4 regions of the Janthinobacterium sp. genome follow, and region 4 is predicted to be linked to each of the others. Evidence: predicted binding sites of a transcription regulator. Region 4 holds the regulator's gene; each other region holds the start of a gene.
What was found. Region 4 encodes sigma-54, which starts transcription at its own class of promoters, with help from an activator protein. Its sites were predicted from a motif close to TGGCANGNAANCTGCTTT; they were not measured.
Positions count from the first base shown of each region.

Region 1: RTQ46_RS01895 (EDSAP-1 family PEP-CTERM protein) is a predicted target of sigma-54. The motif match lies at 2,565-2,582, and genes of this name have one in related genera.
Region 2: urtA (urea ABC transporter substrate-binding protein) is a predicted target of sigma-54. The motif match lies at 3,890-3,907, and genes of this name have one in related genera.
Region 3: pedF (cytochrome c-550 PedF) is a predicted target of sigma-54. The motif match lies at 3,074-3,091, and genes of this name have one in related genera.

Region 1 covers NZ_DAMAGB010000002.1:47,937-55,637, forward strand. Annotated here, with positions in the region: gene RTQ46_RS01870 (acyl-CoA thioesterase) at 1-66, opposite strand, end outside; gene RTQ46_RS01875 (hypothetical protein) at 152-520, opposite strand; gene RTQ46_RS01880 (hypothetical protein) at 650-787, opposite strand; gene RTQ46_RS01885 (hypothetical protein) at 946-1,119, opposite strand; gene RTQ46_RS01890 (glycosyltransferase) at 1,239-2,447, shown strand; gene RTQ46_RS01895 (EDSAP-1 family PEP-CTERM protein) at 2,661-3,641, shown strand; gene RTQ46_RS01900 (EDSAP-1 family PEP-CTERM protein) at 3,756-4,748, shown strand; gene RTQ46_RS01905 (acyltransferase) at 4,771-5,454, opposite strand; gene RTQ46_RS01910 (nitroreductase family protein) at 5,447-6,547, opposite strand; gene RTQ46_RS01915 (ThiF family adenylyltransferase) at 6,548-7,417, opposite strand; gene RTQ46_RS01920 (hypothetical protein) at 7,612-7,701, opposite strand, start outside.
Region 2 covers NZ_DAMAGB010000051.1:13,019-20,719, reverse strand. Annotated here, with positions in the region: gene urtC (urea ABC transporter permease subunit UrtC) at 1-855, opposite strand, end outside; gene urtB (urea ABC transporter permease subunit UrtB) at 852-2,459, opposite strand; gene urtA (urea ABC transporter substrate-binding protein) at 2,586-3,839, opposite strand; gene RTQ46_RS22805 (DUF4349 domain-containing protein) at 4,037-4,846, opposite strand; gene RTQ46_RS22800 (DUF2760 domain-containing protein) at 5,078-5,662, shown strand; gene RTQ46_RS22795 (Hsp70 family protein) at 5,659-7,524, shown strand; gene RTQ46_RS22790 (Hsp70 family protein) at 7,525-7,701, shown strand, end outside.
Region 3 covers NZ_DAMAGB010000071.1:8,449-16,149, reverse strand. Annotated here, with positions in the region: gene RTQ46_RS26000 (4Fe-4S binding protein) at 1-803, opposite strand, end outside; gene RTQ46_RS25995 (DUF779 domain-containing protein) at 922-1,302, opposite strand; gene adh (aldehyde dehydrogenase) at 1,312-2,832, opposite strand; gene pedF (cytochrome c-550 PedF) at 3,137-3,640, shown strand; gene RTQ46_RS25980 (high-potential iron-sulfur protein) at 3,770-4,090, opposite strand; gene RTQ46_RS25975 (methanol/ethanol family PQQ-dependent dehydrogenase) at 4,350-6,218, shown strand; gene RTQ46_RS25970 (pentapeptide repeat-containing protein) at 6,239-6,823, shown strand; gene RTQ46_RS25965 (c-type cytochrome) at 6,839-7,267, shown strand; gene RTQ46_RS25960 (TonB-dependent receptor) at 7,291-7,701, shown strand, end outside.
Region 4 covers NZ_DAMAGB010000001.1:262,416-270,116, forward strand. Annotated here, with positions in the region: gene RTQ46_RS01220 (cation:proton antiporter) at 1-375, opposite strand, end outside; gene RTQ46_RS01225 (KpsF/GutQ family sugar-phosphate isomerase) at 484-1,494, shown strand; gene lptC (LPS export ABC transporter periplasmic protein LptC) at 1,551-2,174, shown strand; gene lptA (lipopolysaccharide transport periplasmic protein LptA) at 2,201-2,791, shown strand; gene lptB (LPS export ABC transporter ATP-binding protein) at 2,791-3,549, shown strand; gene RTQ46_RS01245 (RNA polymerase factor sigma-54) at 3,554-5,032, shown strand; gene hpf (ribosome hibernation-promoting factor, HPF/YfiA family) at 5,102-5,470, shown strand; gene rapZ (RNase adapter RapZ) at 5,565-6,428, opposite strand; gene hprK (HPr(Ser) kinase/phosphatase) at 6,694-7,629, opposite strand; gene RTQ46_RS01265 (PTS sugar transporter subunit IIA) at 7,666-7,701, opposite strand, start outside.

The DNA of each region.
Region 1 (7,701 bases), on a different contig from region 4:
GGAAAAGTTGGCCATATCGGGCGTCATCAGGACCGTCATCGTCAGTTCGTGGGCCGACCAGTTCATCGCACTGTCCAAAGTGTTCTCCAAAGGGGAAAAGTAAAAAAGTGAGGGGGATGTGAAAACCGGCCCCAGGGGCCGGTGAAGGACCTTACAGGCCCAGCGTGTCGATGTCGGCCAGCGAGTCGCGGCCCTTGTCGGAGATGTCGTGACCCTCGCCGTCTGCGCGCGCCACGATATGGGCTTTCTTGCCCAGGAAGTAAGCCACATCGGTATCGAGTCTGGTCAGCGGATCGGCGGCGACAGCGCGCAAGCCCATGATGCAGCGGCGCAGGAACAGCAGTTGCTGTGCTTTTTCGGTGATGGACAGACGGCCATCCCGGGCATAGCTGAGCAGCTTCAGGCCGGACAGGCGCTTGGCATTGCGGGCCACGCAAGCGCTCGGGCGCTCGGTCTTGATGCCGCGTGCAACTTGCTCCAGCGCGTCATATTCATCGGTTGTTAATTTCTCGTTCTTCATTACTTTTCCATAAAAGGCCAGGTGTTCGGCCCCCATGGTACGCGCCCCGCTGCGCATCGGCAACAGGCAAGCTGATTCAGTGACTGCACGGCATGCGTGCAGCCCCCTGAAATAGCGCGCAGGCGCTGCTTATTTGAAGCCGCGCAGCAGCAACCAGGCCAGGCCGCAGCCGGCCACGGCGCCCGTCAAGGCCAGCGCCAGCAAGCTCTTGCTGTCCAGCGCAGTGCGGCGGCCCAGGTAGATTTTGTTATGCAGTGAATTGCCCATGATGCTCTCCTGTACCAGAATTATTGTGATGTCTCATTATAAGAACAGAATCATGACGACCGCGTGACACACAGCAGTTCACTGCTGCTTTGTGTGTGCCAGCCAACATTTTCCGCCACTGCTGTTGTTTTATTGGCGCACCCTCCCTCCGGCGGCGTTCACTGCATCTTGACGGGTGGCTGCGGCGGCGTCGGTTCTTCGATCGGCACCGGGTCGACGTCGGGCATTTTTTCCGGCGGCGGGGTCAGCGGATCGCCTTCCGGCGGCGGAACGTTGTCGGGTTCCGGGGTGCTGTGTGCATGCAGATCGGGTTTGCGGTTCAGTGTGTTCATGGCTGCCTCCTTTGGCCCCTACTGTAACGCAGGCTAAAAAATCATGGCGCTCAAGAGTGCCAGGGGAACCAATCGGCACCCACACGCTCCAACTTTGTCATGGGACAAACGGAGCACTGATGGGCCGCAAGAAAATTTTATTTATCGCCGAGGCAGTCACGCTGGCCCATGTGGGCCGTCCGCTGACCTTGGCGCAGGGTCTGGACGACAAGCAATACGAGGTGCACTTTGCATGCGCGGACGGCTACGATTTCTGTTTCCAGGATGCGTCGCTGCGGCGCTCGCGCATCACCAGCATCGCGCCGCGGCAGTTTTTGCAGGCGCTGGCGCAGGGCAAGCCCGTATATGACGAAGCAACGCTGCAGGCCTATGTCGACGACGACCTGCGCCTGCTGGACCTGATCAAACCCGACCTCGTGATCGGCGACTTCCGCCTGTCGCTGTCGGTCAGCGCCCGATTGCGCCAGATCCCCTACATCACCATCAGCAACGCTTACTGGAGCCCCCACGTGCGCCAGCACTACACGGTGCCCAGCCTGCCGCTCACGCGCATGCTGCCCATCTGGCTGGCCAATCCCCTGTTTCGCCTGATCCGTCCCCTGGCCTTTGCCAGCCATGCGGTACCGCTGAACCGCGTACGCCGCCGCCATGGCCTGGCGTCCCTGGGCAGCGATTTGCGCCGCACCTACACGGACGCCGACCAGACCCTGTATGCCGACATCCCGCAGTTGTTCCCCCCGCATGACATGCCACCCCACCATGGCTACCTGGGCGCCGTCATCTGGGCGCCGCCGATGGCGCTGCCGCCCTGGTGGCAGCGTCCGGAACTGGATCAGGACAGGCCGCTGATCTACCTGACGCTGGGCAGCTCCGGCCAGGCACAACTGCTGCCACGCGTGCTCGATGCGCTGGCGGCGCTGCCGGTGACCGTAATGGCCGCCACGGCAGGCGCCATCGAACTGGGCAGCGTGCCGTCCAATGCCTTTGTCGCCCCCTACCTGCCCGGCGACGCGGCGGCGCGGCGCGCCAGCTTGGTGATCTGCAACGGCGGCAGCCCCACCAGCCAGCAGGCGCTGGCGGCCGGCGTGCCCGTGATCGGCATCGCCGGCAATCTCGATCAGTTCCTGAACATGCATGGCGTGGCGGCGGCCGGCGCCGGCGTGCTGCTGCGCGCCGACCGTTTTCAGGAGGCAAGCTTGCGTATGGCCGTCACGCGCCTGCTCGCGGACGAGCGGGCCCGGCAAGCTGCGCAGCAACTGGCGACGGCGTTCCACGGCTATGCGCCCGATGCACGCTTGCTCAGCCGCATTCACGCCCTGCTGCCCTGAACCCGACTGGCAGCATGGCCTGCAGCGCGTCGGCATTTTTTACAACTGCGCGCGCAATTGCCGGAAAAAATCAGTCAATCTTCCGCAGGCCCTTGATTTACAAGCAAATCCGCAGCTTGGCATGGAAGTCGCTAGTAACGTGCATGAGCACCTGCCGACAGGACTCTGACCAGACTTCGCAATTCCATCCACTCATGCTGTGAGGTAACCCAAATGAAAATGTCTCAACTGAAACTGCTCCCCGCTGCGGCAGCGCTGGCCATGCTGTGCGCCGCCGGCGGCGCCCAGGCTGGCGCGTATGGCTACTCCTACGACAATATCTTCGGCCTGACCATTTCCAATCCGACCGGCGTCGTCACCGTGGCCAGCACCACCAACATCTCGCGCAGCACCTCGACCCTGAACGGCGTGAGCGTAATCAATGGCGGCTCTGGCATACTTGACTCGCCACAATCGGCGGTCGGCGCCGTCACCAAGGGCCAGAACGACTTCACGCAGCAAGGCCCGACCGGCACCTATGCGCGCGGCGACGCCCAGATCGTCAGCACCCAGTTCCCGCCCTTCCCCGCCGGCGCGACCAGCACCCAGGCCGTCAATGTGGCCGAAGCCCATCTCGATACGGCCGGCACCGCCGACGCATCGGGCCGCAACGGATCGACCACCGGCTTCTCGGTCAACTTCGTGGTCGGCTCGCCGACTGCCACGCTGGCCTTCAATTTCCTGGCCGCGCCCTTCATGCAAGTGTTCCTGAACAGCGACGTGGGACTGGGCTCGTCGTCGACGGCCAACCTGGTGGTGACCTTCAGCATCACCAACGCGCTCGGCGCCACCGTGTTCAACTGGGCGCCGGACGGCCTGGTCGGCTCCGGCATCACGGGCGGCACGGAAACGGCCGATGCGGCCAACCTCAATACCAACCTGTCGACCAACTTCCTCACGCGCGGCACGCTGTTTACCTATGACCCGACCGGTTGCGGCGCGCCGACCGGCACCGGCATCGGCACCGCATGCGGCGGCACCTTTGCGGCACTGACCAATGCACTTGCCGCCGGCAGCTATACGCTGACCCTGAACGCCGTGGAAAGCGTCGACCTGGTCAAAGTGGCTGCCGTGCCGGAACCAGGCACCCTGGCCTTGCTGGGACTGGGCCTGGCCGGACTGGGCTACGCCAGCCGCCGGAAAATCAAGGCTTGAGACGACAGGTGGTACTTGCGGCGAGGGCCATCCCTCGCCTTTTTTCCACTGCCACGGCAACCATCACTGTCGGCATTTTTTACACCAGGCAGCCGCAGCACAGCAAGGATAGACATGAAACGATTTTCGCGACCACTCACGTCCCTCATGCTGGCCGTGGCCTGCGTGTTGACGGCCGGCGCCAGCGGCAGCGTCCACGCCTCGGCGTACGGCTACTCCTACAATAATATCTTTGGCCTGACCATCAGCAACCCGACCGGTTCGATCTCGGTGGCCGGCAATACCGATATCTCGCGCGCGACCGCCACGCTGAATGGCGCCAGCGTTATCCGGGGCGGCAACGGTTTTGTCGATGCACAACAAGCGGCATTGGGCGCGGTGACGCATGGGCAAAACAATTTCACGCGGCAGGGCTTGGGCAGCACCTCCTATTCACGCGGCGATGCGCAGATCATCAGTTCGCAAATTCCGCCATTCCCACCGGGCGCGACCAGCACCCATTCGGTCAATGTGGCCGAGGCTTTCATGTTCGATACGGGCAGTGCCGATGCCTCGGGACGCAATGGCTCCAATACCGGCTTATCGGTCAACCTGGTGGTGGGTGCGCCGGGCGCCACCATCCTGTTCAACTTCCGGGCGGCGCCCTTCATGCAAGTCTATCTCGATACGCTGGCCGGACCCGGTTCCGCGTCCACCGCCAATATGTCGGTGAGCTTTACCATTACGAATGCGCTGGGACAAACTGTTTTCAACTGGTCGCCGGACGGCACCGTCGGTTCGGGCATCTTCCGCGGCACGGAACTTGCCGATGCTGCCGACCTGAACCTGAGCTATTCCGCCAATACGCTGACTGCCGGCAATCTGCTGACCTACGATCCCCTCGGCTGCGGCGCGCCGACCGGCACCGGTACCGGCACCAGTTGTGGCGGCATGTTTACCGCCCTGAGCAATAATCTGGTGGCCGGCAACTATACGTTGACACTCAATACGGTCAACAGTGCGGACCTGAACATCATACCGCGCGTGGTACAGGTCAGCGAGCCGGGCACACTGGCGCTGCTGGGACTGGGGCTGATCGGCCTGTGCCTGCAACGCCGCAGGCACTGACAGACGCCACAACAGCCTGCAATCAGGCAGCTGCCGTCGCGCCCGCCGCCTTTTTCAGCAGGCGCGCGGGTATGCCGCCCCAGACTTCGCCCGCGCCCACCACGCTGTCCTTGGTCACCACGGCCCCGGCCGAAATAATGGCGCCGTCGCCGATGGTCACGCCCGCCATGATCACCGCGTGCGCGCCGATGGTCACGCCGTCACCGATCACGACGCGCTTCAATTCCAGCCGCTCGCCTTCGATCACATGCGCAAACACCACGGCGTCGTGGCCGACGATGGCATTGCTACCGATCGTCGTCAACGGCGGATCGAGCAAGGCGCCAGCGCTGTAGGTGTTCGATCCCAGCCGCGCGCCGAGCGCCAGGTAGACCAGCCGCATCAATGGCAAGGGAATGATGTGCGTGCGGATCAGCGAATTGAACAACAGCAAATAAAACAGGATATTGAGGTTGGCGGCAAATTCGGCGCGCGAACCGGGTGCGGCGCTGCCCTCATGCAGCGGCCACAACCGCAGGCACAGGCGGTACATCGCAAACGCCCACAGATAGCTCAGCACGAGCGTGGCGGCGAGCAGCACCACGCCGCGGAAGTCTCCCAGCGGCACCGCAGCGAGCAGCCAGGCGGTGCTGGCAATGCCCAGCAGCAGTATCGATGCCAGCAGGCACAGGAAGACCACGATTTCGGTTGCGCCGATCTTACGCATGGGTCGACTCCGCCACCAGCAGATCCTTGAGCGGGCGGCGCAGCGACCGGGCGTCAGCCGGCGGCCCGGCGCCGATGCGGCCCAAAAAGACGGCCCGTTCACTGACCGTGTCGCCGAGCAATTCGCGGGTTTGCACGGCCAGTTCCTGCGCAAGCTCCTGCAAGCCGCCGGTCCGCGAAAAAACGCGCCGTTCGCGCACGTAGCGGGCAAAGATCAGCGGCGTCAGTTCCGGCTGCAACTGCAGACCCAGTTCGGTGGCCGTCAGCCAGAAGCGCTGCATGGCGCGTCCGGCAGCCACGTAGTCGTCGATGTGGCGTGGCGGCGCTTCGGCCAGCAGCGCAAAATGCGCGGCGCAATACCAGCCCGGCAGCAGATCCATCTGCAGGCGCGGCGCCAGCGTGCCGGCCAGCCAGGTATTGAAGAAATCCACGCGGCGCCAGCTGCGCATAATCCAGCGCATCAGTTTCGCCGTCATCGGATCGACACCCAGCGCCTGGTCGGGAATCCGGTCGGCGCTGAAGCGCGCGTTCCATTCGATCACGTCGCGGTGCACCTGGTGCGCTTCGGGCATGATCAGGCGCAGGCGGGCGTTATTGAACATCAGCCGTGCGCAGGCGAAGCGCGTGCGCGCGCCTTCGAGCCACAGCACGCCGTAACCGGGCGGCAAGCTGGCGGCCAGCGCCGCCTTTTCGCTGACACGCAGGCTGCGCGTGCTGAGCCGGCGCCGCTGTACGCTGCGCCGTGGCAGCAGCGCCGCCAGCGGATCGGGCGGCATGCCGGGGGCGTCGACAAATACGGCGTCAAACGTGGGCAGGTGATCGGGCATGCCGGTGCGCCGCTGCGCCTCCATGCGCAAGCCATGGCTGCTGGCCGCCAGCGCCATGCTTTCCAGCAACGCCCCCAGCGACAGCTGGCTGGGATGGCCATCGAGGTCATACACGCAGTGCGAGCGCGTATCGAAGCCATGTACCACCACATGGCGCGGTCCGCGCACTGCAAAGCGCCAGGGCTGGGTGTTGTCGCCGCTGGGCGCCCAGCGCGCCTGCTCCAGGATGGCGGTCAAGGTGGCGTCGATCGGATGGTCAGCATGCATTTACGCTCCCTGCGCGGCGCGGCGCCGCTTGATGATATGCATGGCCAGGCGCTGCAGCGGATGGCGGTTGCCGCCCGGACGCCATGTATGCACCAGCTTGTTCCGATAAGCATCGAAATGCATGCCATGCGGCGCGGCCCACACCTTGCCGCGTCCCAGCAGGATCTTCAGCGCTTCGGTGGCTGCGGCGCCGGCGCACAGCTGGCAGCCCATGATGGTCGATGGCCCGCGCCGCTCCTTGAGGTTGATGGCGGACGGATCAACCAGATACGGGCCGTGTAGCCCGGCGGGCGCCAGGCCGACCAGGAAACGCAGGGCTTTTTCCTCTTCCGGCAGATCGCCCCAGCCGAAGTATTCCTCGAACGTCATCTGGCCTGGCAGGAAACTGAGCACGGCCGTGCCCATGCCCAGCGGTGCGGCCGTGATGGCCGGGATGCCCAGTTGCGCGCACATGGCGAACGTGGACTGGCGCGCCGGAAAGGCAAAGAAGTCGAGGCCGTCGACGTACAGGTCGACGCCATCGAAGAAATCGGCCAGGTTGCCGTCATGGATGCCGTCCGGGAACAGCTTGAGGTCGAGTTCGGGATTGATGTCGCGCGCCATCCGCGCCAGGACATCGGCCTTGGGCTGGCCCAGGGTCGATACCATGGCGCCGGCCTGGCGGTTGAAGTTGGCGATATCGAAGGTGTCGAAATCGGCAAGATGAAATGCGCCGATGCCCAGCCGCGCCAGCGTCAGCAGATGCACCCCGCCAACGCCGCCCATGCCGGCGATGGCCACCCGCTTGCCGCGCAAGCTGTCCTGCTCTGCCCGGGTGACCCAGCCCAGGTTGCGGGCAAATGCCGCGTGATACGAAAAACCGTCTGTCATGCTCACCTTTCCTGACGTCCAACAAGGGACCAAAAAAGTGAGACAAACATTCAAATCAAAAGTTCCCGAAAAACATAAAAAAACTTGCTACGGATCCAATCTGACTTGAAAAACAAGATGTTAAAGGCAAGACGGGCGGCGCTGCCGGCTTGTCGTCCGGCAGGCACCGCCCGTCTTTACCTCCTGGCCAGGATTCAGGCCAGCGCTTCCTTGGCCGCCTCTTCAGGCGTCAGGCCATCGTAGAACTGGTCGGTAAACCATTCGACCTGCTCTTCGATATGATC
Region 2 (7,701 bases), on a different contig from region 4:
GTTGATAATGCCCACCTGCGGCACGTAGAGGGCGCCGGCAATGCCGCACAGCACGGCCGACAGGGTCCAGACAAACAGCTTGAACCACAGCGGGTTATAGCCCAAAAACATCAGCCGCGCCTCGCCATCGCGCACGCCCTGCAGCACGCGGCCCAGCTTGGAGCTGACGATGGCGCGCGCACCGATCAGCGCGGCAAGCAGGAACGCCAGGGTCAGCAGGAACAGCACGGCCTTGGTCTCGGGCGCCGTCACGCTGTGGCCAAGGATGGTCTTGAAGTCCGTAAAACCGTTGTTGCCGCCAAAGCCAGTATCGTTGCGGAAGAACAGCAGCATGAAGGCATACGTCATCGCCTGCGTGATGATGGAAAAATACACGCCCTTGATGCGCGAACGGAACGCAAAGTAGCCGAACACAAAGGCCAGCACGCCCGGCACCAGCACCACCAGCGCCATGCAGTACCAGAAATGTTCGGTGAAGGCCCAGTACCAGGGATAGGTTTTCCAGTCGAGGAACACCATAAAGTCGGGCAAGGCACTCTGATACTGGCCCCCGGCACCGATGGCGCGCATCAGGTACATGCCGTGCGCATAGGCGCCCAGCGCAAAGAACACGCCATGGCCCAGCGACAGGATGCCGGTATAGCCCCAGACCAGGTCGAGCGCCAGCGCGGCCAGCGCATAGCACATGAACTTGCCGACCAGGCCGACCGTGTAGGCCGACACATGCAGCCGATGGCCTTCGGCAAACAGCAGGTTGAAGACGGGCAGCAAGGCTGCCACGATGGTGAAGGCGGCGATCGCCGCCCACACGGGCCGCGAAAACAGGCCCTGCCTGACACGGAGTGAGGTAATCATTCGACGCTGCGTCCCTTCATGGCAAACAGGCCCTGCGGCCGGCGCTGGATGAAAATAATGATGAACACCAGGATGGCGATCTTGGCCAGCACGGCGCCCGCCACCGGTTCCAGGAATTTGTTGACTTCGCCGAGGCCCAGCGCCGCGATCACGGTACCGGCCAGCTGGCCCACGCCGCCCAGCACCACCACCATGAACGAGTCGACGATATAGCTCTGCCCCAGGTCCGGCCCCACATTGCCCAGCTGCGACAGCGCCACGCCGCCGAGGCCCGCAATGCCGGAGCCGAGGCCGAAGGTCAGCATGTCGACCTTGCCGGTGGCCACGCCCACGCAGTCGGCCATGCGGCGGTTTTGCGTGACGGCGCGCACGAACAGGCCGAGCCGGGTTTTATTGAGGATCAGCCACACCGCCACCACCACCAGCATGGCGAAGGCGATAATGGCGATGCGGTTATACGGCAACACCAGCGAACCGAGCACGGTGACGCCGCCCGACATCCAGGCCGGATTGGCCACTTCCACGTTCTGCGCGCCAAAAATCGTGCGGACCAGCTGCATCAGGATCAGGCTGATGCCCCAGGTCGCCAGCAGCGTCTCCAATGGCCGGCCATACAGCCAGCGGATCACCGTGCGTTCCAGCAGCACGCCCACCGCCCCTGCCACAAGGAACGCAGCCGGCAGCGCCGCCACCAGGTACCAGTCCTGCATGCCGGGCAGGTAGCTGCGGAAAAACAGCTGGCACAGATACGTGGTGTAGGCGCCGATCATCAAGAGTTCGCCATGCGCCATATTGATAATGCCCATCAGCCCGAAGGTGATCGCCAGGCCCAGCGCCGCCAGCAGCAGCACGCTGCCCAGCGACAGGCCATAAAAGATATTGCCGACAAATTCGGTGCGCTGCACGCGGCCCTTGATCTGGCCTATCGTATCGACCGCGGCAATGCGCACCGCTTCGTCGGGTTCGCCAGGCTTGCCGTCCGGCCCCTTGTCCAGCATCGCCTGCAGGGGCGAAAGCAGGCGCGCATCGCTGCTGGCGGCCAGGTCCTGCACCGCCTGCCTGCGCACGGCACTGTCGGGTGCGTGCAGATTGGCGCTGGCGATCAGCACCTGCAGCAGCGGCTTGATCTCGGGATCGGTCTCCTGCGCCAGCGCCTTGCGGATCAGCGGCACTTGCGCGGGACTGACGGCCTTTTGCAATTGCTGCGCGGCGGCCAGGCGTTCGCCGCGTTCCGGTGCCAGCAGCTTGAGGCCCGACAAGGCGCCCTCGACCACGCCACGCAAGCGGTTGTTGACCATGACGCCGTCGATGCCGTCGGGCGTGGCCGCCGTCTTGCCGGTGGCAGGGTCGTAGGCTTGCGCGCCATCGCCTTCGACGATCAGCACATCGCCGCGCGGGGTGGCATACAGGGTTTCGGCCTGCAGGGCAAGCAAGACACGGGCGGCCTCGGGCGTGGCCAGCGCGGCGAGCTGGCCGACGGCCGCGAGACGGGCTTCGGGGTCGTCGCCGGCCAGCGGTTTCAGTAATGCGGGGTCGACGGCGGCCTGCGCCAGCGAAGAGAAAAGCAGGCAGGCGAGGACCAGCAGTTTGGGGAGGAGCTGCATTGTAAGTTCCTGATGAGAGCGGCTTAGGGAGTTCGCTTACCCCAAAGGCAAGGACTGGGGTCGGACGGGGACGCCTAGTCCCTGAGGGTCCGACCCCGGCAGTTGCTGGTGGGTTACATATCAGCGTTACAACTTCTGCTTCGCCTCATTGCCCTTGATAAACGGGCTCCACGGCTGCGCGCGGATCGGCTCTTTAGTTTTCCACACCACATTGAACTGGCCGTCGGCCTTGATCTCGCCGATCATCACGGGCTTGTGCAGGTGGTGGTTGGTCGGGTCCATGGTCAGGGTGAAGCCCGATGGCGCCCTGAAGCTCTGGCCGCCCATGGCGGCGATGACCTTGTCGGTGTCGGTGGACTTGGCTTTTTCCACGGCTTGTGCCCACATATGGATGCCGACATAGGTCGCCTCCATCGGGTCGTTGGTGACCACCGAGCCGGCGTTCGGCAGCTTCTGTTTCACTGCATACGCTTTCCACTTCTTGATGAAGTCGGTATTCACCGGGTTCTTGACGGACTCGAAATAATTCCATGCCGCCAGGTGGCCCAGCAGCGGCTTGGTGTCGATGCCGCGCAGCTCTTCTTCGCCGACCGAGAACGCCACCACCGGCACGTCGGTCGCCTTCAGGCCTGCATTGCCCAGCTCCTTGTAGAACGGCACATTCGAGTCGCCATTGATGGTCGAAATGACGGCCGTCTTGCCGCCGGCCGAGAATTTCTTGATATTGGCAACGATGGTCTGGTAGTCGGCATGGCCGAACGGGGTATAGACTTCGCTGATATCGCTGTCCTTGACGCCCTTGCTTTTCAGGAATGCGCGCAGGATCTTGTTGGTGGTGCGCGGATACACGTAATCGGTGCCCAGCAGCACGAAGCGCTTGGCGCCGCCGCCGTCCGCGCTCATCAGGTATTCAACCGCCGGAATCGCCTGCTGGTTCGGCGCGGCGCCCGTATAGAACACATTCTTTTCCAGCTCCTCGCCCTCGTACTGTACCGGGTAGAACAGCAGGCTGTTGAGTTCCTTGAACACCGGCAGCACCGATTTGCGCGACACCGAGGTCCAGCAGCCGAACACCACCGACACCTTGTCCTGCGCTACCAGCTGGCGCGCTTTTTCCGCGAACAGCGGCCAGTTCGACGCGGGGTCGACCACCACCGGTTCGAGCTGCTTGCCCAGCACGCCGCCCTTGGCGTTGATCTCGGCGATCGTCATCAAGGCCACGTCTTTCAGCGAGGTTTCGGAAATGGCCATGGTGCCGGACAGCGAATGCAGAATCCCGACCTTGATGGTGTCGGCGGCAAACGCCGGCTGCGTAAACGCCGAGGTAACCATGGCCAGTGCGCCTGCTGCTGCCGCTTTCAAGATGATGCGTCGTGACATGTTGACTCCTGAGGGTGAGGGATAGGCTAGAGGGGCATACGAATGTTGTTAAAGCAGAATGCATGCCAGCATCGGCCCTGACGCGACAGGAGCAAACGCGCCACGATATGGTGCGCAGATGGTTTTGTCGCACGAAAAAAAACCCGGCTGCACAAGGACTGTGCAGCCGGGTGCCAGAAACGCCACGCGCTGGTGCTTTACTTTGCCACGCCCTTGCGTGGTGCGCGCAGCCGGCGCCAGCCTTTGCGCAGCAGCGGGAACAGGATCGCAAAGCCGGCCAGCCAGGGCAGGATGTAGGCCAGCGCGGTAATCGCGTTGGCCGTGCCCTCGGACAGGTTTTCCGTGAAGTTGCCCAGCGAGCGCTTCACCGGCGACCAGAAGCTGCGCTTGCCCTGCGCGCTGATCGAGACATTCAGCAAGTCCGTATCGATGCGCTGCATCAGCAGCGATTTTTCCGCCGTCGCCTCCTCCAGCTCGGTCTGCACGGTGGCGAGCTCCTTGGTCACCTTGATCAGCGCGTCGACATCGTTGCCCGACTTCTTTTCCAGTTCCTGCAGCTGCGCCTGGTATTGCCTGAGCATTTCCAGCCGTTTGCGGCTGTCCATCACGGGTCGGCCCAGGTCTTCCGCCTTGGTGCCCTGGCTGGTCAGCTCGCCTTCGGCCGCCACCAGCGCGACAATTTTCTGCACCCCGGCCGGCTTGGCGCGCAGACTGATACGCGCCTGCATGTAGCGGCCACTGTCGAGGCTGGAGTCGAGCAGCATGCAGCCATTGGCCGTATCGGCCTTGCAGGCGGCCACGACCTTTTCATACAGCGGCCGCACCTGCGCCTCGCCCGTATCGACGCCGACCGAGTGTTCATAGGCGAGAAACTCGGCGCCCTTTTCCTTGCCCTGCAGGCGTGCCGGACTCGATTGTCCGCCGCTTTCGCTCTTGCTGCCGCAACCGGCCAGCGCAATCAGTGCTACCGCCGCAGCCACCTTGACCAGCTTGATAGAAAATTGCATGATTTCCTTTTTATTAATATGCGATTGCCTGCATTCTATTGCCAAACATAAAACATACGCAACGCGCAAGGCGGACGCCCGCTTTGGCCCTGCGCCGCTAACTGGTATCATGCGGGCAAACGCCGGGCCGTCAAGCAGCCCGAGCCTTGCAACACACCGCGAAGCGGCCCTGCGCATCGAGCCACTCAAGCGCGCGCCGCCGACGCCCTACTATAAGAGAACGCATCCATTATGAGCACACCAAACCATCCGTCGTTCTGGCGCCGCATCCCGCTGGCCTTTGGCGCTTTTTTCAGCACCCTGTCCGATGGCGCCTATGCCGCCCGCGTGGAAAAGCTGAACCTGCCCGAGGCCGCACCGGTCGCGCCCGTCGCCCCGGCGCCCGCACCGGCGCCGGTGCCAACGCCTGCCGCCGCTCCCGTCATCCTGAAGGAAGCCACGCCCGACGCCGCGCTGCAACTGCTGGCGCTGCTGCAACGCGAAGCACGATTGATCGACTTTACCCAGGAAAACCTGGCCAGCCATGCCGATGCCGATATCGGCGCCGCCGCCCGCGTGGTGCATGAAGGCTGCGCCAAGGTGATGCGCGAGTACTTCAGCATTGAACCGGTGCGCGCCGAAAACGAAGGCAGCCGCATCGTGCTGCAGGCAGGCTTCGATCCGGCCACCGTGCGCCTGACCGGCAACGTGGTCGGCTCGGCGCCGTTTACGGGAACGCTGAGCCACCGCGGCTGGCGCGCCGCCGCCGTGCGTCTGCCGAAACTGAACGACAAGCATGACGCAGCCATCCTGGCGCCGGCCGAGGTGGAACTGTGAGCGCCCAGACCTTGACCCCGCAATTTGCGATCGGCATCGACCTCGGCACCACCCACAGCGCCCTGTCGTATGTGAACCTGGGCCAGAGCGACGGCGAGAAATCCGTGCACGGCGTGCTGCAGGTGCCGCAGTTGTCAAGCCCCGGCACGCTGGAAGAGCTGCCGCTGCTGCCGTCCTTCGTCTACCTGCCGCACGCCGATGAAGTGGCGCCCGGCGACCTGGCCCTGCCCTGGGTGACCGAAGAAGCCGAGGCGCCGTTCGTGGTCGGCGAGATGGCCCGCAGCCGCGGCGCCACCACGCCGATCCGCCTGGTGTCGAGCGCGAAAAGCTGGCTGTGCCACCCGGGCGTGGACCGCCGCGCGGCGATTCTGCCGAACGATGCGCCGCCGGAAGTGGCGCGCATTTCGCCCATCACGGCCGCCACGCGCTACCTGACGCACTTGCGCCAGGCCTGGGACAACGCGCATCCGGAAGCGCCGTTCGCGCAGCAGGAAATCACCGTCACCATTCCCGCCTCGTTCGATCCATCCGCGCGCGAGCTGACGATGGAAGCGGCGCAGGCGGCCGGCTACGGCAATCTGACCCTGCTGGAAGAGCCGCAGGCGGCCCTGTACAGCTGGATCCAGACCAGCGAAGGCCGCTGGCGCAAGGACGTGAAACCGGGCGACATCATCCTGGTCGTCGACGTGGGCGGCGGCACCAGCGACTTCTCGCTGATCGCCGTGCTCGAACGCGATGGCGTGCTGGAACCGCACCGCGTGGCCGTCGGCGAGCATATCCTGCTCGGCGGCGACAATATGGACCTGGCGCTGGCGCACCTGGTGGCGCGCAAGCTGGCCGCCAACGGCACCCAGCTCGATGCGTGGCAGATGCGCGCGCTGACCTACGGCTGCCGCAGCGCCAAGGAAAGCCTGCTGGCCGACAGCGGTCTCGATACCGCGCCGATCGTGGTGCCGAGCCGCGGCTCGAAACTGATCGGCGGCTCGATCCGCACCGAGCTCACGCGTGCTGAAGTGTCGACCTTTATTTTAGAGGGCTTCTTCCCGCAGGTGGAAGCATCAAGCCGCCCTGCCGTGCGCACGCGCGCCGGCCTGACGCAGCTGGGCCTGCCGTATGCGCAGGACGCGGCCATCACGCGCCACCTGGCCGCGTTCCTGGGCCGGCAAGTGGGCGCCACCGCCGAACTGGAAGGCTTTGCCGGCCGCCAGTCGAGCGATGCCAGTTTCTTGCATCCGACCGCCGTGCTGTTCAACGGCGGCGTGTTCAAGTCCGACCTGCTGGTGCAGCGCATCATGGGCGCCGTCAACGACTGGCTGTACCTGGAAGGCGCGGAACCGGCACGCATGCTGGCCGGCGCCGACCTGGACCTGGCGGTGGCGCGCGGCGCCGCCTATTACAGCTATGTGCGGCGCGGCCATGGCGTGCGCATCCGCGGCGGCACGGCCAGTTCCTTCTACGTGGCGATCGAGTCGGCCATGCCGGCCATTCCCGGCATGGAGCCGCCGATCCAGGCCCTGTGCGTGGCGCCGTTCGGCATGGAAGAAGGCAGCGAGCTGGAACTGCCGGGCCAGCAGTTCGGCCTGGTGGTGGGCGAACCGGTGCACTTCCGCTTCTTTGCCTCGTCCACGCGCCGCAGCGACCAGATCGGCGACCTGCTCGACTTCTGGGGTCCGGAAGAACTGCAGGAACTGAACGAAATCCAGGCCACCCTGTCGGCGGAAAACCGCCAGGCCGGCGACGTGGTGCAGGTAAAACTGCGTGCGCGCGTGACGGAAGCGGGCACCCTGGAGCTGCTGGCCGTCTCGCCGGACGGCGCCGAGCGCTGGAAGGTGGAGTTCGACGTGCGCGGCACGGCACAATAAATGGCCAAGGCCAGGGGCACAGCGGCGTATCTGGTCGGCATCGACCTGGGCACCACCAATACGGTGGTGGCCTACGCCGATGCGTCGGACACCAGCGCAGGCCTCCGCCTGTTCGACATCGAGCAGCTGCTGGCACCCGGTGAAGTGGGGCCGCGCCCGCTGCTGCCCTCCTTGCGC
Region 3 (7,701 bases), on a different contig from region 4:
TACAGGTCGATAAAAATATCGCCGGGCTGGCGCAGCGCTTCCTCGTCGAGCCGCGCACCATCGCTGCCGGCGTACAGCTTTTCCAGCTGCGCGTTGGTCACCCGCAGATGCCGCACCAGTCCCTCGCCCAACAGGCGCTCGAACGTCATGGTGTCGAGAAGATCCGTGCGCACGCGGGCCATCCCGCCCGCTCCCCTGCCCGCGCCAAACCCCAGCTTGCGGCGCGACACCAGCAAGGCCGCTGCCAGCACGCTTTCATTGATGATGCGCACCGAAACAGTCGCCTTGGAGACACCGTCGATAGTCACGCGCGCGGCGTCAGGCTGGCGCGTACGCCGGCCATTGGTCTCGATGCCGATATGCTGTTTGAGCGAGACGCCCCGGTATTGTTTGACGAATTCGAACAGCGGCGCTTCGCCCAGGCCGTACTGGAATACCGGCTCATGCTGCGACAGCACCTCGACGCCGAGAAAGCGCCCGGCGGGATCGATCGCCACCAGCAGGTTGACGGGCACCCCCGAAAAGCCGGGAATGGGCGCCAGATCGACCGATTCGAAGACATAGCCGGCCAGCTCGCCGCCATTGGCGCCCTGGCGGAACAGAGGCCAGACCGGCAGCTCCGCATCGCGTTCGCCGACCGTCAGCGGCGCCGGAAAACGTTGCGCCAGTTCGGCTTTTGTCATTACCCCCGCCTGCGCGGTGGCGGCGCCGAGCAGCAGCGCCAGCGCGCCCGCCGCCAGGTGAAGGACAAGGAAAAGGGCGAGCGTTATCGCGCGCCGGCAGCGCGCCATGGTATGCATCATGGTCTCCAGTGTGGTCGGGCAGGCGTAAAAAAAGCTGACGGCCGCAGCCGCCAGCTAAACCGTATCCGGGCGAGCGGGGAGATGACGCCCGCTGTGTTCCAGACCGGGTGGCAACAAACTAGTTGGTCACGCCTTTCGAGGGATGCCGCAGCTGCGCCAGCTCGTCGTCGGTGAACAGGCGCGAGCGCGTGAGAAAGCGCCGGCCGGTGCCGTTATCGAGCGAGAACATGCCGCCATTGCCATCGACCACGTCGATGATCAGCTGCGTATGTTCCCAGTACGCGAACTGCTCGATGCCCATGTAGAACGGCGTGCCGTCCAGGTTGCCGAGGTAAACGTCGGTGTCGGAAAGATTGAACTCGCCGGCCGCGTAGCACATCGGCGCGCTGCCATCGCAGCAGCCGCCCGACTGGAAAAACATCAGCGGTCCATGCTTGCCACGCAGGGTGGCCAGCATGTCGAGTGCGGCCGCCGTGGCCGTCACGCGTTCCATGGTCATGACGACTCCTCAGAAGAAGCCCAGCGCGTTCGGGCTGTACGACACCAGCAGGTTTTTCGTCTGCTGGTAATGGTCCAGCATCATCTTGTGGTTTTCGCGGCCGATACCCGACTGCTTGTAGCCACCGAATGCGGCGTGGGCCGGATACAGGTGGTAGCAATTGGTCCACACGCGGCCGGCCTGGATGGCGCGGCCGACACGGAAGGCGCGCGAACCGTCGCGCGTCCACAGGCCCGCGCCCAGGCCATACAGGGTGTCGTTGGCGATGCGCAGCGCATCGGCTTCGTCCTTGAAAGTGGTGACGGAGACGACTGGCCCGAAAATCTCTTCCTGGAAGATGCGCATGCTGTTGTCGCCCTTGAACACGGTCGGACGCACGTAGTAGCCCTGTTCCAGGTCGCCGCCCTGCGTATTGCGCTCGCCGCCGGCCAGTACTTCAGCGCCTTCCTGCTTGCCGATATCGATATACGACAGGATTTTTTCCAGCTGCTCCTGCGATGCCTGCGCGCCCAGCATGGTGGAAGAGTCGAGCGGGTTGCCCTGCTTGATCTTCGCCACGCGCTCCAGTGCACGGGCGATGAACGCTTCGTAGATCGATTCCTGGATCAGCACGCGCGACGGGCAGGTGCACACCTCGCCCTGGTTCAGCGCGAACATGGCAAAGCCTTCCAGGCACTTGTCGAAGAACGCATCGTCGGCGTCCATCACATCGGCAAAGAAAATGTTCGGCGACTTGCCGCCCAGCTCCAGCGTGACCGGAATCAGGTTCTGCGCCGCGTACTGCATGATCAGACGGCCGGTACCCGTCTCGCCGGTGAACGCAATTTTTGCAATGCGTTTGTTCGATGCCAGCGGTTTGCCCGCTTCCAGGCCATAGCCGTTGACGATATTGAGCACGCCCGGCGGCAGCAGGTCGCCGATCAGTTCGATCAGCACCATGATCGAGGCCGGCGTCTGCTCGGCGGGTTTCAGTACCACGCAGTTGCCGGCGGCCAGGGCCGGCGCCAGCTTCCACACCGCCATCAGGATAGGAAAATTCCACGGGATGATCTGGCCGACCACGCCCAGCGGCTCGTGGAAGTGATAGGCGTAGGTTTCCGAATCGATCTGCGCCACGGAACCTTCCTGGGCGCGGATGCAGCCGGCGAAATAGCGGAAATGGTCGATCGCCAGCGGGATGTCGGCGGCCGTGGTTTCGCGGATCGGCTTGCCGTTGTCGATGGTTTCGGCGGTGGCGATCAGCGCCAGGTTCGCTTCCATGCGGTCGGCGATTTTATTGAGGATATTGGCGCGTTCGGTCTGCGAGGTCTTGCCCCACGCATCCTTGGCGGCATGCGCGGCGTCCAGCGCCAGCTCGACGTCTTCCGCAGTGGAACGGGCCACTTCGCAAAACACCTGGCCCGTGATCGGCGTGATATTGCCGAAGTATTCGCCTTTGACGGGAGCGACGAACTTGCCGCCGATATAGTTGTCGTAGCGCTGTTTGAAGGGATTGGCTACGCCCAGTTTGCTGATGTCTGCCAGATTCATGTCGTCCTCTTTCTCGTTGGTCTTAGCTTCGATGAAAGCCGCCGCGAGGCGGCCCTAGGAGTGTTGTGTCAGGTGATCCTGATCTCTTGTTTTGCAATTGCCGTGCCAGCCTGCAAATAGCGGCGATGGCCGCCCGCCCAGCCGGCGCGCTGCGTCAAATAGGATCATCCGCGCCTTGCCGTTGTTCCGTTTCTGAGCAGCGCAACAGCTGCAGCGGCACGGCGCATGGCGATGCGCGCGATGGCATACCGATTGCTACCCAGGTCATGACGCGATCGAGCGCATAACCAGAACGGAGACCATCATGACCCCACGTATTTCTACCACCATCCATACCCGGCGCCTGCGTACCCTGCGGCTGGCCGCCGGCGGCCTGGCCTGCATGCTGGCGGCCGCGGCCGTCTGGGCGCACGGCAACATGACGCCGCAGGCGGTCGATACATCCACACTGCCACAACTGGGCGCCGAGTGGCGCACGGAAAACCCGTATCGCAACAATGCGGAAGCGATACGGATCGGCAACTCTGCCTTTACCCAGAACTGCGCGCGCTGCCACGGGCTGGAAGCCGTGTCGGGCGGCATGGCGCCGGATTTGCGCAAGCTCGACAATGACTGTGCGGCCTTGCCGGATGCCAAGAAAAAAGAGGCTTGCGCGCAGGAAATTGATCAGTATGTGCTGGAGACGGTGCGCCATGGCCGCTCGCGCAATGGCGCCGTGTATATGCCGCCATTCGAGGGCGTATTCAGCCAGGAGGCGATCTGGGCGGTGAAGGCGTATCTGGAGACGCGGCGCGAGGTGCCGTTGTAGGACAGTGGTGTTGTCGGGTTACGCGCTTGCGCGCTAACCCGACCTACGCACCTGCATAAACCGTAGGTCGGAACAGGCCCGCAGGGCCGTAATCCGACAACATTGTTAACCGTGCCGGATTACGTCCCCTCACCCCGGCACTTTCGCCCACGCCATGCACCACCCCGGCGCCGCAATCTGCTTGCGGCCAAACATGGCGCACCCCGCCCAGGCATCGTCCTTTTTCCCCTGAAAAAACGAACAGTTGGCACAGTGCTGCGCCGGCTTGTGCTGCGGGTATTTTTTGGTATCGACCTTGTTCGTATCGTGGCGATAGCCCAGCGCTTTCGCCTGGTCGCTGTCCTCGTCGACCTTGGGTGCACTCGATTGTGCACCGGCCAGCGAGGCGGCGCCCATGCCGCCAACGGCGAGCAGTTGGCAAAGAAAATGGCGGCGTAATGGTTGATGCATGGTGGTCTCCTGTTGTCGTTATCAAGAAGGCGCAAGGCGGCCTTGCCCGTCCATCAGCAACCCTTGTGCCAGCACCCGCCCGCCACGGGCGGCGCCAGCGCACTGTGACAAAACAGGACAGCATTACCGTGCCCACTGTGGCAGGACGGCGCACACCTGGTCGTCAACGCTGCGCAAAACGCCTGGCATGCATGTTGCTCAATTGGTCATCAGCGACCACGTCGCACCACCAACTATAAAACCAGCAAGGGAGACCAGCATGCAGCCAGTATTTCCACGTCCAATCGCTTTCGCCATCCTCGCCCTGATCGCCGGCGCCGCCACGGCCGCCGACACCAAAGTCACCTGGGACGATATCGCCAACGCCGACAAGGGCACGACCGAAGTGCTCAGCTATGGCCTGGGCCTGAAAGCGCAGCGCCACAGCCTGGCGAAAAAAATCAACACGAAAAACGTTGACCAGATCGTGCCTGCCTGGACCTTTTCTTTCGGCGGCGAAAAGCAGCGCGGCCAGGAAGCGCAGGCGCTGGTCCACGACGGCATCATCTACGTGACGGCCTCGTACTCGCGCATTTATGCGCTCGACGCGAAGACCGGCAAACAGCTGTGGGCCTATGAGCACCGCCTGCCCGACGATATCCGCCCCTGCTGCGACGTGGTCAACCGCGGACCGGCCATCTTTGGCGACAAGGTGTATTTCGGCACGCTCGACGCGCGCATCGTGGCGCTCAACAAGAACACCGGCAAGGTGATGTGGAACGAAAAATTCGGCGACCAGAAACTCGGCTACACGATGACCGGCGCGCCATTCATCATTCGCGAAAAAGGCGGCCGCGTGCTGCTCATCCACGGTAACTCGGGTGACGAATTCGGCGCCCAGGGCTGGCTGTTCGCGCGCGATCCGGAAACCGGTGCCGAGGTCTGGGCGCGTCCGCTGGTCGAAGGCCACGTCGGCCGCACCGACGGCAAACCGGGCACGCCGACCGGCGACGCCAGGGCGCCGAGCTGGCCGCGCGACAAGGACGGCAAGCTGCGCGAATCGTGGGAACATGGCGGCGGCGCGCCATGGCAGACGGCCTCGTTCGACCCGGAGACCAATACCATCGTCATCGGCGCCGGCAACCCTGCGCCATGGAATACCTGGGAGCGTACCAAGGAAGGCGACGATCCGCGCAACTGGGACAGCCTGTTCACCTCGGGCCAGGCCTATGTCGACGCCAGCACGGGCGAACTGAAAGGCTTTTACCAGCACACGCCGAACGATGCCTGGGATTTCTCGGGGAATAACTCGGTGGTGCTGTTCGACTACAAGGACGCCAAAACGGGCAAGCTGGTCAAGGCCTCCGCGCATGCCGACCGCAATGGCTACTTCTACGTTACCGATCGCACCAAGCTGGCCCTGGGTGCCGGCTATCCGAACAAGCCGACGTCCTTGATCAACGCCTGGCCTTTTGTCGACGGCATCAACTGGGCCAAGAGCATCGACCTGAAAACGGGCCGGCCGGTGGAAAACGGCAAGCGCCCGCCGCTGCCGGAAGCGGGCGCCGACAAGGGCAAGGCCGTTTTCGTGTCGCCGCCATTCCTGGGCGGCACCAACTGGATGCCGATGTCGTATTCGCCGGACACGGGCCTGTTCTACATCCCCGCCAACCACTGGGGCATGGATTACTGGACCGAGCAAATCCACTACAAGGCCGGTTCCGCCTACCTGGGCCAGGGCTTCCGCATCAAGCGCCTGTATGACGACCATATCGGCACCCTGCGCGCGATCGATCCGAAGACCGGCAAGATCGTCTGGGAAAACAAGGAAAAATTCCCGCTGTGGGGCGGCACCCTGACCACCGCCGGCGGCCTGCTGATCACGGGAACCTCGGACGGCTTCGTGAAAGCGTTCGATGCCAAGACCGGCAAGGAACTGTGGAAGTACCAGACCGGCTCCGGCGTGGTGTCCGTGCCCGTCACCTGGGAACAGGATGGCGAGCAGTATATCGGCCTGTCGAGCGGCTACGGCGGCGCGGTGCCGCTGTGGGGCGGCGACATGGCCGAGCTGACCAAGCAGGTGACGCAGGGCGGCAGCTACTGGGTCTTCAAGCTGCCGAAAGCGCCATCGCGGGTAGCGAGCAAATGAGGACGGCGCCGGGTAGTCTGATGGCTCTCGGCGCGCTGCTGTGCTGGGCCCTGTGCCTGGCACCGCCTGCCGGCGCGCAGACCATCCAGGGCGAGGCCGCGCCCGAGGTCACCATCATCGGCGGCTGCCACCTGTGGCCGTATGCGCAATGCGCGAACGCCGACCTGCGCGGCGCCAACCTGGTCGGCAAGGACCTGCACGGCGCCGACCTGCGCGGCGCGCGCCTGATGCGGGCCAACCTGCGCAGCACCAACCTGGCCGGCGCCCTGCTCGACGGCGCCGACCTGACGGGTGCGATGGCGTATTCGCTCAATGCGCCGGGCGCCTCGTTCCGGCACGCCATCCTGGCCGGCGCCAACCTGGAAACGAGCCGGTTGATGCGCGCCGACATGGACGGCGCCGACCTGCGCGGCGCCAGCCTGGAGGCGGCACGCCTGAATCTCGCCAGCCTGGTGGGCGCCAGCCTGGTCGACGCCGACCTGCAGGAAGCCAAGTTCTGGGGCTCGAACCTGAAGAACGCCAACCTAGAGCGCGCCATCCTGCGCTTTGCCATTTTCCCCGACGCCAACCTGGAGGGCTGCACCGGCTGCCCGGCCGGCTGGTAATACCGGAGCCCCGCCATGCACCGACTGCTTCTGCTTTTGCTGTTTTCTCCGCTGGCCGCGCAGGCCGGGGAAACCAACCCGGTACGCGGCGACCCTGCCGCCATCGCCCTTGGGGCGCAGGTCTTCCAGGCCAACTGCGCGCGCTGCCATGGGGAACAGGCAACCGGCCCCTCGGCGGAAGCGCCGGATCTGCGCCGTCTGAACGCCTTTTGCCAGCCGTTGAAGGACGGCGCACTGCAGGCGCGCTGCCTGCAGGATGTCGACAGCTACTTTATGATGGCGGTAACTACCGGTAAGGTTCGTGCCGGGATAGTCTATATGCCGCCATGGCGCGACGTGCTGACTGCCGGGGAAATCTGGGCCGTGCGCAGCTTTATCGAAAGCCGCCCGCTTGCCGCGCCGCGGCTCAAGACCAGCGTCGACATCGACCATGCAGCGCATTAGCCGTACCCACTATTGGAGAATTCATGAAGCAGTACCCATTCCGTTTGAACGCGGTCGCCGCGCTGTTCGCGCTGGGCGCCTGGCCGGTTGCCAGCGCCCTGGCGGCCGAGCCCGAGGCTGACGCGCAATTCGCTACCCTGCCGGTCGCCGATGTGGTGGTGGTCAGCGCTACCCGCGTCGGCCACCCCAGCTTCGACCTGCCCGCCTCGATCGACGTGGTCGACAGCGCGCGCATCCAGGATGGCCAGATCCGCGTCAACGCCTCGGAAGCGCTGGCCGCGGTGCCGGGCCTGGTGGTGCAGAACCGCCAGAACTATGCGCAGGACCTGCAGATCTCGTCGCGCGGCTTTGGCGCCCGCTCCGCCTTTGGCGTGCGCGGCGTGCGCTTGATCAGCGACGGCATCCCGGCCAGCATGCCCGACGGCCAGGGCCAG
Region 4 (7,701 bases):
CAGCGCAAACGCGGCCTGCCAGCTCAGGTGGAAGTAGGCCGACAGATAGCGCCCGACGAACCAGCCGAACACGACGGTGGCGACGATGGTGGTCACCACCTGCGCCATGCCGAGTCCGAACACGATGCGCCGCATGGCGAGAAACTTGGGGAGGGAGAATTCGAGCCCGATGGAAAACATCAGGAACACGACGCCGAATTCGGCCAGCGTATGGCTCGCTTCATTCTCGGCCGCCAGGCCCAGCGCGTGGGGGCCGATGACGATGCCGACTGCCAGGTAGCCGAGCATGGGCGGCAAATGCAACATTCTGAAAGCGACCACGCCAAGCACGGCGCTGCCGAGTAACATCAAGGTCAGTTCTAGCGAGGAAAACATGGGTTGCCCGGGGAGGTCAGTGGAAATCGTTGTTTGTTGTGACTGGCAAGTTTTTTGCTTTCCTAATTCGTTTATACTTTGGGGATGAGTGTAACCCATGAAAAAACAATGCAGAAAGCTTTTGATCGAAGTGACATGAAAGCCACAAGCGAGCGGGCCGTGGCGCTGGCCCGCACCACCTTGCAAATCGAGGCCGATGCCATCATCGCGCTGCATGCGCGCCTGGCCACGGACGACAGTGTCGGCCGCGCCGTCGCGCTGCTGCTCGAATGCAAGGGCCGCGTGGTGGTATCCGGCATCGGCAAGTCCGGCCATATCGCGCGCAAGATCGCCGCGACGCTCTCGTCCACCGGCACGCCGGCGATGTTCGTGCATCCGGCCGAAGCGGCCCATGGCGACCTGGGCATGGTTACGTCCGAGGATGCGTTTATTGCCATCTCGTATTCCGGCGAATCGGCCGAACTGATGGCCATCATGCCGGTCGTCAAGCGCATGGGCGGCGTGCTGATCTCGATGACGGGCAAGCCGCAGTCGAGCCTGGCACAGCTGGCCGACGTGCATCTCGATATCTCGGTGGAAAAAGAAGCCTGTCCGCTGAACCTGGCGCCGACCGCCAGCACCACCGTGACGCTGGCGCTGGGCGACGCGCTGGCGGTGGCGCTGCTGGACTTGCGGGGCTTCAAGGAAGAAGATTTTGCCCGTTCGCATCCGGGTGGCGCCCTGGGCCGCCGCCTGCTGACGCACGTGCATGACGTGATGCGCAGCGGCGAGCGGGTGCCGAAAGTGCCGGTGGACGCATCGCTGCTGCAGGCGCTGGAAGAAATGACAAGGAAGGGCATGGGCATGACGGCCGTGGTCGATGCGCAGGACCGCCCGGTGGGCGTGTTTACCGATGGCGACCTGCGCCGCATGTTCGAACGCGTGCAGGATTTCACGCAAGTGGCGATCCGCGACGTGATGCATGCGCAGCCGCGCAGCATCGCGCCCGACCGTCTGGCCGTCGATGCCGTGGCCGTGATGGAGCAGCACCGCATCAATCAGATGCTGGTGGTCGACGCTGACGGCAAGCTGGTCGGCGCGCTGCATATCCATGACCTGACACAGGCCAAGGTGATCTGATGCCCGCAGGCCTGCCGGACCGGCAGGGAGGCACAACTTTTTGAGAGTGAAACACTATGCGGAAGCCAGAAGGCGCCCATCGCTGGCGCATGATTTTTACCGTGCTGGGCGCCGTCGTGTTCGCACTGGGCAGCTTCTGGCTGCTCGAAGTGATGAACAAGAGCAGCCAGGACGTCAATGGCAGCAAGAAGCTCGACGAGCCCGATTATTTCGTCACCAATTTCAGCATGGTGCGCATGGATTTGCAGGGCAAACCGAGCTATATCGTGTCCGGCGCCAAGCTCACGCATTTCCCGGCTGACGATTCGTCCAATATCGACCAGCCTTTCGTGCGCAAGATCAGCCCGGGCGTGCCGCCGCTGAACATGAACGCGGAACTGGCGCATATCGACCAGAACAACACGCGCCTGCAGTTGTCGCGCAATGTGGTGATCGACCGCATAGCCGGGCCGAAAACGCAGAACCTGACGCTGAAAACCGAGGCGCTGACGATTTACCCCGACGAAGAGCGGATGGAGTCGGCCGTGCCGGTCGACCTGGTGTCGGGCCGCTCGCATGTGACCGGCGTGGGCCTGAACGCCAACAACGCCACCAGCGTGGTGGACGTGCCCAATTCGGTGCGCATCGTGATTCCGCCGCGCACGCCGGTGCAGGCGCCCGCTGCTGCGCCGGCCCAATAAAAGATATGCAAAAGGACTAATATAAAATGAAAAAAATCTTGCTGTTGAGCCTGTTCTCGCTGGCCGTGATGGGCACGGCCCGGGCCGAAAAGGCCGACTCCGAAAAAGAAGCCGTGATCACCGCCCAGCGCGGCCAGGTCGATGACATCAAGCAGACGCGCACGCTGACCGGCGACGTGGTGCTGGTAAAAGGTACGCTGACCATGAAGGCCGGCCGCGCCCTGATCACGGAAGATCCGCAGGGCTACCAGTTCATCACGTTCTGGGCCGATGCGGGCAAGCTGGCCACTTTCCGCCAGAAACGCGATGGCGCCGGCGACCTGTGGATCGAAGGCGAAGCCGAGCGCGTGGAATACAACAACAAGACGGAAGTGGTGAAACTGTTTACCCGCGCCAAGCTCACGCGCCTGGAAGGCACCAAGCCGACCGACGTGGCCAACGGCGCCTTTATCTCGTATGACAGCCGCAACGAGTTGTTCAACATGGAAAACAGCAACAGCGGTACCAGCGCCCCGGGCGCCGGCAGCGTGCGCATGGTGATCCAGCCGAAGAACAAGACGCCGGCGGAGAAGGCGCCCGCCGCGCCTGCGCCGGTGCCCACGCCAGGAAAGAAATAATGGACAACAATTTACGCTGTGGCAGCACCCTGATCGTGCGGGGACTGCAAAAGACCTATGGCAAGCGGCAGGTCGTGCATGACGTGTCGCTGCAAGTCGAATGCGGCGAAGTGGTGGGCCTCTTGGGTCCGAACGGCGCCGGCAAGACCACCTCGTTCTACATGATCGTCGGCCTGGTGCCGTCGGACGGCGGCACCATCGACATCAGCGGCGTCGATATCTCCAGCCTGCCGATCCACCGCCGCGCGCAGATGGGCCTGTCCTACCTGCCGCAGGAAGCGTCGGTATTTCGCAAGCTGACGGTGGAAGACAATATTCGCGCCGTGCTGGAAATCCAGACCGTCGACGGCCGTCCGCTGAAAAAGCCCGAGATCGAGGAGCGCCTCGACAAGCTGCTGGCCGACTTGCAGATCGAAAAGCTGCGCGAAAACCAGGCCCTGTCGCTGTCGGGCGGTGAACGGCGGCGCGTGGAAATTGCCCGCGCGCTGGCCACCGATCCCCGCTTCGTGCTGCTCGATGAACCGTTCGCCGGCGTCGATCCGATCGCCGTGATCGAGATCCAGCGCATCGTGCGGTTTTTGAAGGAACGCAATATCGGCGTGCTGATCACCGACCATAATGTGCGCGAAACGCTGGGCATCTGCGACCGCGCCTACATCATCAACCAGGGCTCGGTGCTGGCGTCCGGGCGGCCCGACGACATCATCGCCAACGAGTCGGTGCGCCGCGTGTATCTGGGCGAACACTTCCGCATGTAAGCCGATGAAACAATCACTGCAGCTGCGCACCTCGCAGCATCTGGCACTGACGCCGCAACTACAGCAATCGATACGCCTGTTGCAACTGTCCACCCTGGAATTGCACCAGGAGCTCGAGCAATTGCTGACCGATAATCCCTTGCTGGAACGGCTCGACGATCCGCTCGACCGCTCCTTGCGCCTGCTGTCCGATGGTGCGCTGAGCTCGACCGCGGCGCCCGGCGAAGCACCGCCGGCGCCACCGGGCCAGGACGCGCCGGCGCCAGCCGCCGAAGCGGAAACCTTTGATGGCGATGGCGGCGAAAGCACGGCCGCGCCCGAAGGCGGCGACAGCGACTGGAACGAAGCGAGTCGCGGCAAGGCGCCCGATGACGAAGATTCCAGGCCACAACTGGAGGCCCATCACTGCACCTTGCGCGAGCACCTGATGGAGCAGATGCGCGTGACCGTGCTGGAGCTGCGCGACCGCGCGCTGGTCGAACTGATCATCGATGCGCTGGACGACAATGGCTATCTGGAAGAGCCACTCGAGGAGATCCAGGCGCGCCTGCCGGAAGAGCTGGAAGTGGACGCCGACGAGCTGCGCACGGCGCTGTCGCTGCTGCAAAGTTTCGACCCGGCCGGCGTGGGCGCGCGCAACGCCTCCGAATGCCTGGCGCTGCAGATCAAGCGCCTGCCACAGGTGGCGCTGGTGACGCGCCGCATGGCCCTGACCATCGTGGAAAAACACCTGACCTGGTTTGCCCAGCGCGACTTCAACAAGCTGAAAAAAGCCCTCGATTGCGACGATGAAGACCTGCGCGAAGCACAGACCGTGATTCGCCTGTGCAATCCCCATCCGGGCGCCGTGTTCGCGTCCGACGTGTCCGACTACGTGGTGCCGGACGTGGTGGTCAAGCGCGCCCGCAATGGCTGGCAGGTATCGCTGAACAATGACGTGATGCCACGCCTGCGCGTGAACGCCATGTACGCCAACCTGCTCAAGCAGGGCAAAGGCGAGGGCGGCATGGGCGCGCAGCTGCAGGAAGCCAAATGGCTGATCAAGAACATGCGCCAGCGCTTCGATACCATCCTGCGCGTGGCGCAGGCGATAGTAGAACGACAAAAGGATTTTTTCTCGCATGGCGCAGTTGCCATGCGGCCACTTGTGCTTCGTGAAATAGCTGATACACTGGGTTTACACGAGAGTACTATCTCGCGGGTAACAACCCAAAAGTACATGCTGACCCCGCATGGAATGTTTGAGTTGAAGTATTTCTTTGGCAGCCATGTCGCCACCGAAGCAGGAGGGGAAGCGTCCTCGACGGCGATACGGGCATTGATCGTGCAATTGACAGGAGCAGAGAACCCTAAAAATCCTTTATCCGACAGTAAGATTGCGGACATGCTGGGGGAACAAGGCATGGTGATTGCGCGACGTACTGTTGCCAAATACCGGGAAGCGTTGAAAATTCCGCCAGTGAGCCTGCGTAAGTCTTTGTAGTTTTTTCGGTTCCTCTACGGTCCGGATGTCACGGACACCGCACGAACCCGATCATCTTTAGGAGTGTGTATGAATCTCACCATCAGCGGACATCATCTCGAAGTGACACCAGCCATCCGTGAATACGTACAAACCAAACTGGAACGCGTGAAACGCCATTTCGATCACGTCATCGATATTGCCGTGATTCTGACCGTCGACAACCTCAAAGAGAAAGAAAAACGCCAGAAGGCCGAAGTGAATCTGCGACTGAGCGGCAAGACCGTCTATGTGGAAAGCCTGGCGCAAGACCTGTATGCCGCGATCGACAGCCTGATCGACAAGCTGGACCGGCAAGTGATGAAGTACAAAACCAAAGTGCAAGGGCACGGTAAAGAGGCGATCAAGCATCTGCCTGACAACACCGACAACTCTGAAGAAGCCGCCGCCGCTGTCTAGCCGGCCTGCCGTTTCCAGATTGTTGTGATCAACTAAGGGCGCGCTGTATTTTACTCGCGCCCTTTTTTGCGGCCATTTTTTCCTCGTTCACTGCTCAGTGACGCTCGCGGTGCCGCAGGACGACCCGTTCCTTGTCCGCAAAATACTGCGCCAGATGTTCCGCCATGTACACCGAGCGGTGCTGGCCGCCCGTGCAGCCGAGCGCCACCGTCAGATAGCTGCGGTTGTCGGATTTGAACGACGGCAACCATTTTTCCACAAAATTGCGGATGTCGGCAAACATCTCCAGCGCACTCGGCTGTGCGTCGAGAAACGCGATCACCGGCGCGTCGCGGCCATCGAGCGGACGCAGCGCTAGGTCGTAATAGGGATTCGGCAAGGCCCGCACATCGAACACGAAGTCGGCGTCCAGCGGCACGCCCAGCTTGAAGGCAAACGATTCGAAGAACAAGGTCAGCGGCGCGCGTTCGGAAGCAACGATATCCTTGACCCAGGCACGCAGCTTGTTGGCGCTCAGCTCGGACGTATCGATCACATGGCCGAGCTGCTCGATCGCCGACAGGCGTTCGCGCTCTTCCAGGATGCACTCGATCAGGGTGCGGCGGCTGGCCGGATTGGCGTCGGGGCGCAATTCATGCGACAGCGGATGGCTGCGCCGCGTTTCCGAAAAGCGTGCCACCAGCGAATGCGTGGTGGCAGTCAGAAACATCACCTTGACGTCATGTCCCTGGTCGCGCAGCAGCGCCACATTGTGCGGCAGGCTGACCAGCGACTCGGCGCTGCGCGCATCGACGGCCACGGCCAAATGGGTGGCGCCCTCTTCGCGCAGGGTTTGCACCAGGTTCGGCAACAGGGCCGGCGGCAGGTTGTCGACGCAGTAATAGCCGGTGTCTTCGAGCACATTGAGTGCGACGGATTTGCCGGAGCCGGAGATGCCGGTGATAAGGACGATATGCATGCGGCAATCATACAATAAAGACCGCATGCGCGCCCCGTGGCAACCCGGCTTACAAATTATTGCAATTACTTGTGTGGTGCGGATTGGACAAACCCACGTGCCGGTGCCAACAATGTTGTCGGATTACGCGGGCCAAGGCCCGCTAATCCGACCTACGCGCTAATCGCCGCTCATTGCCAATCGTTGGTGAAGCAGGGAATTGACGAAGCGCAGCTTCGTGCCTGCGGAACGGTTCGCCCTTGCAAGGGCGAACTCCTTGGCAATATCAATCGCCACTCATGGCCAATCGTTGCCGCTCCATGAACTCCTGCAAGGTATCGATGCCGCGCAATTGCAAGATGGTATTGCGCACGGCCGCTTCCAGCAGCACGGCGATATTGCGGCCGGCGGCGACGGGGATGACGACCTTGCGGATCGGCAGGCCCAGCACGTCTTCGGTTGGGAACAGGAACGGCAGGCGCTCGACTTCTTCTTCCAGCGCATTGCGGCGCACCAGGTGCACGATCAGTTTCAGCCGCATCTTGCGGCGCACAGCCGTTTCGCCAAAGATGGCCTTGATGTCGAGCAGGCCCAGGCCACGCACTTCGAGCAGGTTCTGCAGCAGCGGCGGGCAGCGTCCTTCGATCATGTTCGGCGCGATGCGTGAAAACTCGACGGCATCGTCGGCCACCAGGCCGTGGCTGCGCGAAATCAGTTCCAGTCCCAGCTCGCTCTTGCCCAGGCCCGAGTCGCCCGTGATCAGCACGCCCACGCCCAGCACGTCCATGAAAACGCCATGCATGATGATGCGCTGCGCCAGCTTTTTTGACAGGTAGACGCGCAGGAAGTCGATCACTTGCGCGGCCGGCAGCGGCGTGGAAAACAGCGGGATATTCTGCTCGTCGCAGATGGCGAGGATGTCGGGTGGCGTTTCCAGGCCTTGGGCGATGATCAGCGCGGGCGGGCCGCCGGCGATCAGCTCGCCGATCACGTGGGTGCGCGTATTGACCTTCAGGCGCTGGTAGTAATTGATTTCCTGGTGGCCAAACACCTGGATGCGGCCTGGGTGGATCAGGTTCAAATGGCCGACCTGGTCGGCGGCCGAGGAAACATCGCCCGAGATCAGGCGCTCGCCGCCGGGAAAGCCGGCAAACCAGCCCAGTTGCAGACTTTCACGATTGTCGTCGTACAGGCGTTGTATCGTCAGCGGCGTTTGCAACATGGCAGTTTTCTTCAGGAGTGGAGGAAGACCTGAAGTTTAACCCGCCGCTTGCAGACTAGGTTGCCAATTGAC